4 regions of the Agarivorans albus genome follow, and region 1 is predicted to be linked to each of the others. Evidence: predicted binding sites of a transcription regulator. Region 1 holds the regulator's gene; each other region holds the start of a gene.

What was found. The regulator FNR, encoded in region 1, switches genes on or off when oxygen is low (the NO sensors DNR and NnrR bind a similar motif). The targets are predictions, from matches to a motif close to TTGATCTAGATCAA.
Region 2: a site for FNR is predicted at 1,494-1,507, ahead of grcA (autonomous glycyl radical cofactor GrcA). Genes of this name have one in related genera too.
Region 3: a site for FNR is predicted at 1,835-1,848, ahead of K5620_RS21645 (GbsR/MarR family transcriptional regulator). Genes of this name have one in related genera too.
Region 4: a site for FNR is predicted at 1,074-1,087, ahead of K5620_RS06620 (acetate kinase). Genes of this name have one in related genera too.

Annotation. Positions count from the first base shown of each region.
Region 1 covers NZ_AP023032.1:2,362,228-2,365,388, forward strand. The annotation lists gene K5620_RS10840 (heavy metal translocating P-type ATPase) at 1-149, shown strand, start outside; gene ccoS (cbb3-type cytochrome oxidase assembly protein CcoS) at 146-319, shown strand; gene K5620_RS10850 (sulfite exporter TauE/SafE family protein) at 303-968, shown strand; gene fnr (fumarate/nitrate reduction transcriptional regulator Fnr) at 1,037-1,783, shown strand; gene uspE (universal stress protein UspE) at 1,919-2,851, shown strand; gene ttcA (tRNA 2-thiocytidine(32) synthetase TtcA) at 2,932-3,161, shown strand, end outside.
Region 2 covers NZ_AP023032.1:759,654-762,814, reverse strand. The annotation lists gene K5620_RS03685 (alanine/glycine:cation symporter family protein) at 1-97, opposite strand, end outside; gene K5620_RS03680 (DUF3545 family protein) at 405-572, shown strand; gene K5620_RS03675 (hemerythrin domain-containing protein) at 623-1,180, opposite strand; gene grcA (autonomous glycyl radical cofactor GrcA) at 1,597-1,989, shown strand; gene tesB (acyl-CoA thioesterase II) at 2,057-2,917, opposite strand.
Region 3 covers NZ_AP023032.1:4,784,400-4,787,560, reverse strand. The annotation lists gene yidC (membrane protein insertase YidC) at 1-191, shown strand, start outside; gene mnmE (tRNA uridine-5-carboxymethylaminomethyl(34) synthesis GTPase MnmE) at 283-1,647, shown strand; gene K5620_RS21645 (GbsR/MarR family transcriptional regulator) at 1,902-2,462, shown strand; gene K5620_RS21640 (cytochrome ubiquinol oxidase subunit I) at 2,493-3,161, shown strand, end outside.
Region 4 covers NZ_AP023032.1:1,424,212-1,427,372, reverse strand. The annotation lists gene yfbV (terminus macrodomain insulation protein YfbV) at 455-913, opposite strand; gene K5620_RS06620 (acetate kinase) at 1,218-2,420, shown strand; gene pta (phosphate acetyltransferase) at 2,488-3,161, shown strand, end outside.

The sequences.
Region 1 (3,161 bases):
CTCAAAACCTCGCATGGGCCTTAGGGTATAATGCCTTAATATTGCCCTTAGCAGTGGCTGGAATTGTTACTCCTTATATGGCTGCTATCGGTATGTCATTATCGTCTTTAGCGGTACTCACTAATTCCTTAAGGTTAAACAAGCAATGAGTATTATATTTGTCTTGATCCCCATCGCCCTGATCTTTGTATGTGTAGGAATTGGTATATTTTTCTGGGCTGTTAAAAGCGAACAATTTGAAGATTTAGACCGCCAAGGTATCAACATTTTGTTTGATGATAAGAACAAAACCAAACAAGACAATGATCCTACAGACTGATTTTGTAGCAGCTTTTATCACCGGCTTATTAGGCGCCACACACTGCATAGCAATGTGTGGCGGCATCGCATGCATACTAGGTTCTCGTGCTAATAACTCTTCCAATAAACTTTTAGTAAGTATCGGTTTTAACCTAGGTCGGATCCTAAGCTACTCTATTGCCGGCGCTATTGTTGCTGGTTCCATACAAGCAATTAGCCAAGTTCATCAATCGTTTTATATGCTAGTAGCTTTACAATGGTTCGCAGCGATAATGCTCATTTTACTGGGTATCCACCTTACTCGATGGTGGTCAATTCTCACGCCAGTGGAACAACTTGGCAAAGGTTTGTGGTCAAAGGTGCAGCCTAAAGCAAGTAAGATGTTGGCACTGCAACACCCAGCAGCCAGTTTACCATTAGGCATGTTATGGGGTTGGCTACCTTGCGGTTTGGTTTATTCAACATTGGTATTAAGTGCTAGCCAGGCTCATTGGCTAAACGGAGCGGGCGTGATGTTTAGTTTTGGTTTAGGTACGTTTAGTGTGATGCTGTTAGCCGTATTACTGGGCCAGCAACTAACTAAACTAATGACAAATCGCGTATTACAAGTTTGTTCTGGACTGAGTGTTTTGAGTTTAGGGATCTACCAAGTTGTTACATTGTTGTAGCAATAGATCTAGAAAATTTATTACATAAAGAGTAGAATTGCCTCGAACTCCTATAGCATAGTTTGAGTATGAGCATTAACCCAAAAGCTAGTCAAAGAATCCAAACTGGTGGTTGTGAAATTCACTGCCAAGATTGCAGTATCGCCCAGTTATGTATCCCTTTCTCTCTTAATGAGACCGAGCTAGATCGCTTAGATAGCATTATCGAGCGTAAAAAGCCTATTCAGAAAGGCGAAGAAATATTTGCTGCAGGCGATAAGCTAAAAAGCTTATACGCCATTCGCTCAGGTACAATTAAGTCCTACACCATTACTGAACAAGGTGATGAACAGATCACCGGTTTTCACTTAGCTGGCGACCTAGTTGGCTTTGATGCCATTAACAGCCAAGAGCACCCTAGTTTTGCTCAGGCACTTGAAACATCAATGGTATGTGAAATTCCTTTCGACACCATGGATGAATTGTCTGCCACAATGCCTAAGTTACGCCGTCAAATGATGCGCTTAATGAGTAATGAAATTGTTGCAGACCAAGAAATGATTTTGCTACTAAGCAAAAAGAATGCAGAAGAACGTTTAGCTGCCTTTATTTACGGTTTATCACAACGCTTTTCGGAGCGAGGTTTTTCTCCAAGAGAATTTCGTCTGACTATGACTCGTGGTGATATCGGTAATTATTTAGGGCTAACTGTAGAAACCATTTCCCGTTTACTTGGTCGTTTCCAAAAAGCAGATATGATTGCAGTAAAAGGTAAATACATTTCAATCACTGATCGTGATGCACTACGCCAACTAGCTGGTACTAAACAAAGCTAAGTACCTAATAACACTGACCTGATTTACATCAATCTATCGAAAGAAATCTAGGTCAGTGTTAACTATATCTAATTTATTCCTACCAAATTAAGCTAAAGTTAAGTAGCTATTCCAGAAGATTCTAGGAGCTGCTTTATGATTAAGTATCGTAATATTTTAGTGGTCATCGACCCTCTTCACGACACCCAGGCGGCCTTGTCTCGTGCTGTTTTTCTTGCGCAGAAAGAAGACAAAGCAAAAATCAAAGCTCTACTTACTATTTACGACTTTTCTTACGAGATGACATCCATGTTATCTGGAGAAGAGCGCGAAGCTATGCGTTCAGGAGTGATAGAAGAACGTAATGTTTGGCTAAATGAAGTAATAGCTGCAACAAACACTGCTGGGATAGAAATAGAAACCAAAGTAGTTTGGAACAATCGCTTATACGAAAGTGTCATTGAAGAAGTTCTCGACTTTGGTCACGACCTAGTCGTTAAAGCGACACACCCGCACCCTACTTTACAGTCGATTATTTTTACCCCGAACGATTGGCATATTTTGCGTAAATGCCCCACTCCAGTGTTAATGGTAAAAGAACATGACTGGCCAACCGAGGGTAAAATTGTTGCTGCGATCCACGCAGGAGCAGAAGATGAAGAGCACCACAAATTAAACGAGCGAATCGCTAACGAAGCAAAAGACCTAAGTAAGTTGCTAGACGCAAATTTACATGTGGTAACTGCCTATCCTGCAGCACCGGTAAATATTGCGATAGAGCTGCCAGACTTTGATCCGCTTAAGTACAATAAGAACGTCATGGAGTTTCATAAAACCGCGCTTAACAAATTTGTTGAAGAACAATTTGAGCAAGTGGTCACCACACACCTTGAGGAAGGTTTACCTGACGATGTAATCCCTGAAGTAGCAAACGAGATAGATGCAGAAATTGTTATTTTGGGTACCTCAGGTAGAAGCGGGTTTAGTGCTGCACTTATTGGCAATACCGCTGAACACGTTATCGACCAATTAGACTGCGATTTATTGGCGCTTAAACCGCAAAATTTTGTCAGTCCTTTTCAAAAATAGATAAAGCTAAACTGACGTTAAACATTGCTTAAGCAAAGCGGGGTTATATAATAGCCCCGCTTTTTTATTGGGAACACACTATGTCAGTTACAGCAAAACAACAATACAACCACAACAAGCTACAAAAGCGAATTCGACGTCATGTTGGACAAGCTATTGCCGACTACAACATGATTGAAGATGGCGACAAAATAATGGTTTGTTTATCCGGTGGTAAAGACAGTTATGCAATGCTAGACATACTATTAAACCTACGCGCCCATGCTCCGATAAACTTTGATGTAGTTGCTGTCAATCTAGATCAAAAACA
Region 2 (3,161 bases), 1.6 Mb from region 1:
TAGTTCTTACGGTGAACAACACACCCGTACCCAACAACAAGTAGATGAGCAAGTTGCCCCACAGCACATCGTTTAACCAGTTCACAATCTCATTCATGGTTCAGATTCACCTTACGTATAATGTTGGTTAAAAACCTAAGCTAGGTTTGAATGGACGCGGATTTTAAGGAACTGCGCGCGACTATGCTTTGATATATAACAAAAACAAGATAAAAACTCACATCGATATAAATTAACGGTATAAAAATCCATGACTACAAATAGCAACTACAGATAAAGCTTAGAAAATCTCGCAAAAAAAGCCTAAAAAAGTGAGCCGCTGTAACTATTTTGCAACATTAGTATTTTACTTTTTGTGCTCGTATGGTACTTATTAAATTGCAACAACATACAAGGAGATAACCATGGATAGGCTAGACTTGGATACTGTTGAAACCAGCAAATCTTCTCGCAGTTCAAATAAGAAACGTAAGTGGCGAGAGATTGAGGCAATTAAAGATAAGATTCGCTTACAAAAAGAACTACAGTCAATCGACCACAGTTTTGATCTTCAATCAGAGTACGAATACTAAACAAAAAACCCGGCTTTAGCCGGGTTTTTTATTTGCTTAAATTATACTCTTTACTCTTCTTCTTGAGGTTGAGACAGCTTAATTCGCTCAGACAAGGCTTTGTATTGCTCATGAACACGGTGACCAAATAATGGGTCTTCGTAATTACCGTGCTGCCAGCTTTGTTCAATTGCGCGCCAATCATCCGCTGTAAGGTGGCGCTTTAAGGCAGGAAAAACAACATCCTCTTCGTAATTAAGGTGTTCCCACTGAGCATTAATAAAGGCTTCCAGCTTGTCACTAAATTGATCCAGCGGAACCACTGCGTCAAGCAAGATGATATCTAAGATATCGCTCAACTCATCAGTCATCGCCATAAGATTTTCATGCTGCTTCTTAAGTTGATTGGATAAATCATCCTCTACTACACGGTATTTCACGTAGTAATCATAAATAAGATCTTCTTTAGGGTGGTGATAACGGTCTGCGTACTCTTGCATGTAGCTAATGATATGGGCGATCAACTTATATTTAACCGCTTTTTCATTGCGAATATGAGCCAACTTCTGCTCTAACACCTTCAGCAATTTAGCGATATTTTGATGATCTTGTTGAAGACTTTGTAACATTGCTTCTCCTTGGCTAACCAGCACTTTTCAAATCAGTATAAAGGACTCACCGTTGTACTATTATTGCGCTAGATCGTTTATTAGACAGATTTGCTTTTCGCTCAGTTCACACTTTTTAAGATAAACACGCCAAAAAGCGGGTTTGTACTGTTTGTTAACTACTAAGCCATAAAAAACAAATGCTTGTATAACACATCAATGATAAACGCTTATTTCTTATTCAAGCACAGCTCAAGGCACTAACACAAGCAATCAAACCTCCACTTAACCTTAATCAACAAAGATAATAATAAAATTCAAAAAAAACCCTTTTTTGATTAAGGTCAATTGTAGTATAGTTACAGCAAGTGGCGATAATGATTCGTAAGTGGCTCAAGGATCGCTATATTCTGTAATAAAATTACAACTTTTAGCTAATGAGGTATGTTATGACCACCGGTATTCAAATCACTAAAGCAGATAACGACGCACTATTAGGTTCTTTTTGGCTACTAGACAACGAGCAAAATCAAGCTCGCTGCCTATGTGTAAAAGACGAGCTATACGCTGAAGATGAAGTGGTAGCCATCGATAAACTAGGTCAAATCGAATATCGCGAAGTACCAATGAAAGCTCAGCCAATCGAAGAAGGTGGCCAACACCTAAACGTTAACGTTCTTCGTCGCGAAACGTTAGAAGATGCAGTTAAGCACCCAGAGAAATACCCGCAGCTTACTATTCGTGTTTCTGGTTACGCTGTTCGCTTCAACTCTCTTACTACTGAGCAACAACAAGACGTAATTACGCGTACTTTTACTGAATCACTATAAGACTCAGTAACTAAAACGAAAAAAGCATGCCTAGGCATGCTTTTTTGTTATCTAGGCTCTACAAAAGCTAAGTTCGTTCTCTAATTACGCCTTCCTGGATGGTAGACGCCACCAGCTTGCCATCTCTAGTAAAGAACTGCCCTCTTACCAATCCTCGGCCATTAGATGCTGCAGGGCTATCCACCACATACAATAACCATTCATCTAAGCGAAAATCATGGTGAAACCACATACTGTGATCAATGGTTGCAGTTTGCATCTGCGGCTCAATAAATGAACGTCCATGAGGCTGCAAAGCGGTAGGCAAAAAGTTGAAGTCAGATGCATAAGCCAATAAGTAACGATGAATCCGCCCGTCATCGGGCATTTGGCCATTTGCCTTAAACCATACACAACGTTTAGCGGCGAGCTTTTCTGGCTGGAGAGGATTAACAAACTCCACCGGACGCATCTCTAGCGGCTTATCACAAATGAACTTGTCACGCACAGCATCGGGTAGCATGTCACGCAGCTGAAATGCATACTCTTGCTCTGATTGCAGTTCTTCCGGAGCTGCGACGTCAGGCATCTCATCTTGGTGTTCAAAACCAGTAGACGGCTGCTGAAAAGACGCTGTCATATAGAAAATAGGCTTACCAAATTGAATCGCTTTAACACGGCGAGTAGATACGCTGCGACCATCACGAATGCTTTCTATATCGTAAACGATACGATGATTGGGATCGCCCGGTCGTAAAAAGTAAGAGTGAAAAGAGTGAACCTGGCGCTTTTCACTCACTGTTTCTTTAGCGGCAGACAAGGCCTGCCCCATTACTTGGCCGCCAAATACTGCCCCAAAGCCTAAATCTTGGCTATGCCCGCGAAATAGGCCTTCTTCAATGCGCTCTAAGCTTAATAGCTCGAGCAAATCTTTTAACACTTTACTCATAGTTTTCGTATTTTGTTCTAGCAATCTTTGCAATATGCGTGAGAACGCTGCAAAGATCAACTTGATAGCTAGGCGATATTTATTTGACTAACTAGGGTCTGTTGATCTTTGGTGTTGAAATTTTGTTCGAGATAAGCGGGCTTTAATCGCGGCGAGCACTTAGAAGCCTAGTGGGCTAAGTAAGAAGTGCTTAACAAAGAGTAAAGTTCGCATATCCGAACCCTTCGGGCAGCATTTCTTAGCC
Region 3 (3,161 bases), 2.4 Mb from region 1:
TGTCTCCAACCACTGTAGCCGACCCAATGCAGGCTAAAATTATGCAGTTTATGCCGGTTATCTTTACCGTATTCTTCTTATGGTTCCCAGCCGGTCTAGTACTTTACTGGTTGATGAGTAACGTGGTGACGCTGATTCAGCAAACCATCATCTACCGTAACCTTGAGAAAAAAGGATTGCATAAACGCTAAGCACAAAGTTTAGCAACAATGCTAAAATGCCATTCAGTGAAGGCTGAATGGCATTTTTTATTTTCAGCAGAAATGAGCAAAGAGAGTGAGCATGAATTCAACTGATACTATTGTGGCGCAAGCTACCGCCCCAGGTCGTGGTGGTGTAGGCATAATTAGAGTATCTGGCCCTTTAGCCCAGCAAGTAGCCGAAACGCTATTAGGCAAGTGCCCTGCTCCTCGCTATGCCGATTACTTACCGTTTAAAAGCCTTAGCGGAGAAACGCTTGACCAAGGTATTGCACTGTACTTTAAAGGGCCAAATTCCTTTACCGGTGAAGATGTACTAGAACTACAAGGTCACGGCGGACCGGTAGTAATAGACATGCTAATTCGCGAAATTTGCCAATTAGATGGTTTACGCATGGCTCGCCCAGGTGAGTTTAGTGAGCGCGCATTTCTAAACGACAAGCTCGATTTAGCCCAAGCAGAAGCGATTGCCGACCTTATTGAAGCCACCAGTGAACAAGCAGCCAAAAGTGCCTTACATTCGCTGCAGGGTGAGTTTTCAAACAAGATCCATAGCTTAGTTGAAAGTGTTACTCGCCTGCGTATTTACGTTGAAGCCGCAATTGATTTTCCCGAAGAAGAAATCGACTTTTTGAGCGACGGTAAAGTACAAGCCGATTTATACGCCATTATTGAAGAATTAGGCTTAGTACAAAGCCAAGCTCGCCAAGGTTCATTGCTACGAGAAGGCATGCGAGTAGTGATAGCTGGCCGCCCTAACGCCGGTAAATCAAGCCTACTTAACGCTCTAGCAGGTAAACAAGCCGCCATTGTTACCGACATAGCCGGAACCACTCGTGACGTATTACGCGAGCATATTCATATTGACGGTATGCCACTACACATCATCGATACAGCTGGTTTACGTGATGACGCAGACGTTGTAGAGCAAATAGGTATAGAGCGCGCCTGGGAAGAAATCAATAATGCTGATCGGGTATTGTTTATGGTGGATGGCACCACCACCGAGGAACTCGACCCACAAAAAATTTGGCCTGAATTTGTGGCAAAACTACCCACCAATATGGGCATGACAGTAGTACGCAACAAAGCCGATGTTACCGGCGAAAACTTAGACGTAGTGATGGATCACGGACACCCTGTTTATAAGATTTCAGCGAAAACCGAGCTAGGCTTAGCAGAGCTAAAAGACCACCTAAAACAATGCATGGGTTTTCAAGGCAATATGGAAGGTGGCTTTATGGCGCGTCGCCGCCACCTTAACGCCATCGAACTTGCCGCAGAACACTTAGACAATGGCAAAACTCAACTAGAAGTTTATCAAGCAGGTGAACTATTAGCCGAAGAACTGCGCTTGGTACAACAACACTTAAGCGAAATTACCGGTGAGTTCAGCTCCGACGACTTACTCAGCCGCATTTTTACCAGTTTCTGTATCGGAAAATAGCTTAATAAGTAAGTGTTCACTATTACCAAGCTACCCTTAAAATATAGATAAATACAACAATACCTGATAAACAGCAAGTAAATATAAAGCTATTATCAGGTTTTCGATTAACAGATAAACCCACTCTCAAACTAAGCTAAATCTGCCTCACAGTTTCATCACTCTCCATCAATTATCGCTAAAAATATTGACTTAAATCAATTTTCAATTAAAGTTTCACTGTTTTCTGAAAGTTCAATAAAAGGATTTAGCGCGTGCAATTATCAGAGAAGAGCCAAGCTTTTGTTCTTCATTTTGGCGAAATGGGCAGCCGTTGGGGTTTTAACCGAACGGTTGGTCAAATATTGGCTTTGTTAGTGATTAACAAAGAGCCTTTGCACGCCGAACAAATTATGCAACAGCTGGGCATTAGCCGCGGCAACGTCAGCATGGGTTTAAAAGAATTACAGTCTTGGCGCTTAGTAAAGCTAAGCCACCAAGCAGGTCAACGCCGAGAATTTTTTACTGCCGCCGGGTCCATTTGGGATATGGCGAGAACTGTATTTGAAGAACGCAGTAAGCGCGAAGTTGACCCAACCCTCTCTTTACTACGTTCTAATTTATTGGAAGAACCAGAAAACGAAGCAGACCAGTTTACTCAGCAAAAAATGGAAGAGATCCACGATCTCTTAGAGTTAATCACTCAATGGTCATACGCACTTAATACGATGAATCCAGACAAACTGCAGAGTTTAATGAAGATGGGCTCAGGTATTAGCAGAATTTTAGAGTTAAAAGACAAAATCGTTGGTAACAAGGGATCTGCCGCCAGCTAATGAGATTATCAACCTTAACGAGGCTTAACCATGCTTGATGCCCTAATGCTCTCAAGGATACAGTTTGCTGCCAATATCAGCTTTCACATCCTGTTTCCCACCATCACCATTGCGATGTGTTGGTTCCTAGTATTTTTTAAAGTTCGCCACGATATGACCGGTAACCCGGTATGGATGCGCGCCTATCGCTTTTGGGTAAAGGTGTTTGCGCTTTCCTTTGCGATTGGTGTTGTAAGCGGCATTACCATGTCATTCCAGTTTGGTACTAACTGGCCAGGCTTTATGGAAACTGTGGGTAATATTGCTGGTCCTCTGCTCGGTTACGAGGTGCTTACCGCCTTTTTCTTAGAAGCCACCTTCTTGGGCATTATGCTGTTTGGCATTAAACGCGTTCCAAACAAAGTACATACCCTAGCAACCATATTGGTAGCGATTGGTACCAGTTTGTCGGCATTTTGGATTCTAGCGCTAGACTCATGGATGCAAACCCCAACCGGTTTTGAAATGCGTGATGGTGTTGCTTATCCAACCGATTGGTTTGCAATTGTATTTAATCCATCATTTCCTTATCGCTTAACCCATATGTTGTTAGCATCTGGCCTAACTGCATCGTTTTTTATCGCCGGTATTTCAGCCTATCGAATTTTAAAAGGCGACGTTAAAAAAGCTCCGCGCCTTACCTTAAAAGTAAGCCTAATA
Region 4 (3,161 bases), 940 kb from region 1:
GCCTCATCAGTATTTATTGATATGTCATACAATGTTAAAAACATTAACAAGTAATAAAGTGAATGTTGATTAGCCTAAGCAGCACCTAGATTCACCTAAAGCAAAAATGACAAAAACATCAATATAATTTGTTAACTTAACGCAAGAGATGGGAGCTAGATTAAATAATTCGACAGCCGAATAAATATTTACAAATAGCGACTAATGATATGTCCAAAAGGCGGTTTCTTGGTGTTTAGCGATATACGTAAGTTGTTGATATTATTGTATAGCTAGCTAACGAAATTTAGGGAGAAAATGAACGAGAGGAATGAATATAAAAACACAATCAAGGAAGAAAAAACATACAAAGGAAATAGGCTCTGAAATTAGCGACAAAAAACCAACTGAACAAGAACAAAATACATTGCCGATCTTGCTCAATAAGCCCGGTTAATTGTATTACAAATAAAGACTAGGAATAATCGTTAAAGTCGTCGGCTAACACAAAGCTTTTATCAAAGCGTTTAAAGGCTTTTCGCAGTAAATCTGCTAATTCTGCATAACGGGGCTGAGTAACAGCCGGTGCAATACTTTCACCCGCCTCGGCTAACTTGTGATGCAAGTCACGATACCAGGTCGCCAGGCTCGGCGGCAATTGTGAGTTAGCACGTTTACCTAGCCAATATAATCCGTGCAAAGGCATTAAAAATATCACCATCGCCATCATTACTGATTGTGGTAATATTTCAGTCAAATTAGCCATGTACGGCATCATTACCGTAACAACTGCAATCGCAGGCATGGTTTTCATCGCCAGTGAAGTAGCAAAAATAACGCGATTCTCAGGAAAGATAGGGGCCAGTACACGCTGATTAGGCCAGCGTTTCATGTATTCACGACCATCATTTAACATTTCAGAGAATTTGCCCATGGGCACCTCAACACTCAAAATTGACTTAAACCAATAAACTAGTAATTTTTTTACATTTTTGGCTAGTTATTAGTATGACATATATGAATAAAATTTGCTTTCGGTTATCATTGGTCCGGCAAACGGTTTCATATAAATCAGCTTATTTGTTAAGTGTAGCTTGATTGAGACCAAGGCACTAGGTCAAATCTAATTTGCCTTAGTCAGAGACTGAAAATCTGAAACAAAAAACGTGTCTCGCAATGCCCGACGTTTTTTCTTTCACTGTCTATAATTGAACAAATTCAACAACAGGTGTCTATAAATGAGCAACAAGCTGGTACTCGTTCTTAACTGTGGTAGCTCTTCACTTAAATTTGCAGTTCTTAATGCGTTAAGTGGCGAAGAGATTATTTCTGGTTTAGCGGAATGTTTTAATTTAGAAGATGCGCGCCTTAAATGGAAAGCGCAAGGTGAGAAAAACGAATCAAGCCTAGGTGCTTACGCGGCTCACCGCGAAGCCATCGAATTCATCGTAAAAAATATTCTAGAAGCTAACCCTGAAATCCTAAACGACATTGTTGCTATTGGTCACCGCGTTGTTCATGGTGGAGAGAAGTTCACCAAATCAGCTATCATCGATGAAGCGGTTGTAGAAGGTATCGAAGAATGCTCTGGACTTGCACCATTGCATAACCCAGCGGCTCTAATTGGTATTCGCGCAGCACAAGCTTGTTTCCCTAAGCGCCCACACGTTGCAGTATTTGATACAGCTTTCCACCAAACTATGCCAGAAAGCTCATACTTGTACGCACTGCCTTACAAGTTATACCGCGAAAAAGGTATCCGCCGTTATGGCATGCACGGTACCAGCCACCTATTCGTATCGCGTGAAGCTGCTGCAATGTTAGAACAGCCGATCGAACAAACTAACGTTATTACCGCTCACCTAGGTAATGGCGCATCAATTTGTGCAGTTAAAAACGGTAAGAGCTTTGATACCAGCATGGGCTTAACTCCGTTAGAAGGCTTGGTAATGGGTACTCGCAGCGGCGACATTGACCCAGCCATTATCTTCCACCTTGTTGATCGCGAAGGTTACACCCTAAAAGAAGTTAACAACATGCTGCACAAGCAGTCTGGATTAATGGGCCTAACTGAAGCAAGCAGTGATTGTCGCTACACCGAAGAAGGTTATGGCGAAGGTAAAGAACCAGCCATTCGCGCGATGAGCGTATTCACTTACCGCTTAGCGAAAAGCATTATGTCTTACGCTGCCTCAATGGACGGTAAACTAGACGCCTTAGTATTTACTGGTGGTATTGGTGAGAACTCAGCGCTAGTGCGCAAACTAACCATCGAAAAACTAGCCCTGTTAGGCTTTAGCTTAGACGAGCAAGCAAACTTGGATGCACGTTTTGGTAATTCAGGTAATATTGGCACTAGCTCAAGTCGCCCAATCTTAGTTATTCCAACTAACGAAGAAATGGTAATCGCACAAGATGCAGTGGCATTAACTCAAGCTTAATGCAGATTCTTATCAAGGCTGAGTAATACTCAGCCTTGTTCTATCACTTAACTTAAGAGGTACAGCCGTGGCTCGTACAATTATGTTAATCCCAGTTGGCGTTGGTGTTGGTGTAACATCCGTCAGCCTTGGTATGGTTCGCGCTATGGAACGTAATGGCGTAAACGTAAACTTTTTCAAACCTATCGCACAGCCTAAAACCCGTGAGAAAGGTGCAGAACGTTCTACCGCTATTATCCGTCAAGCATCAAACATTATTCCTCCAGAGCCCTTCACTCAGGCTTACGCAGAAAACCTCATCAGTGCTAACCAAATCGACGATTTACTCGAAGGCATTGTAGCGCGTTTTAATTCTGCAACTTCTGGTGCCGAAATTGTCGTAGTGGAAGGCTTAGTGCCTACCTCAGAGTCGCCTTACGCTACAAACGTAAACTACGGTATTGCTAAAGCGCTAGACGCAGACATGGTGTTTGTTACTAACCCTGGTAGCGATACTTCTCAGCAGCTAAAAGAGCGTATGGAAATTGCCTGTAACAACTTTGGCGGTTTGAAGAACAAACGCATTATCGGCTGCATTATTAACAAAGTTGGCGCGCCAATCGACGAGCACGAAATCACTCGTCCAGATCTGACTGAAATGTTCGATAACAAATCAGATCACTCTACCAACCTTGAAGTACTGCAAATGTTTGGCAAGAGTCCACTGCGTATCTTAGGTTGCGTGCCTTGGAATGCACCGCT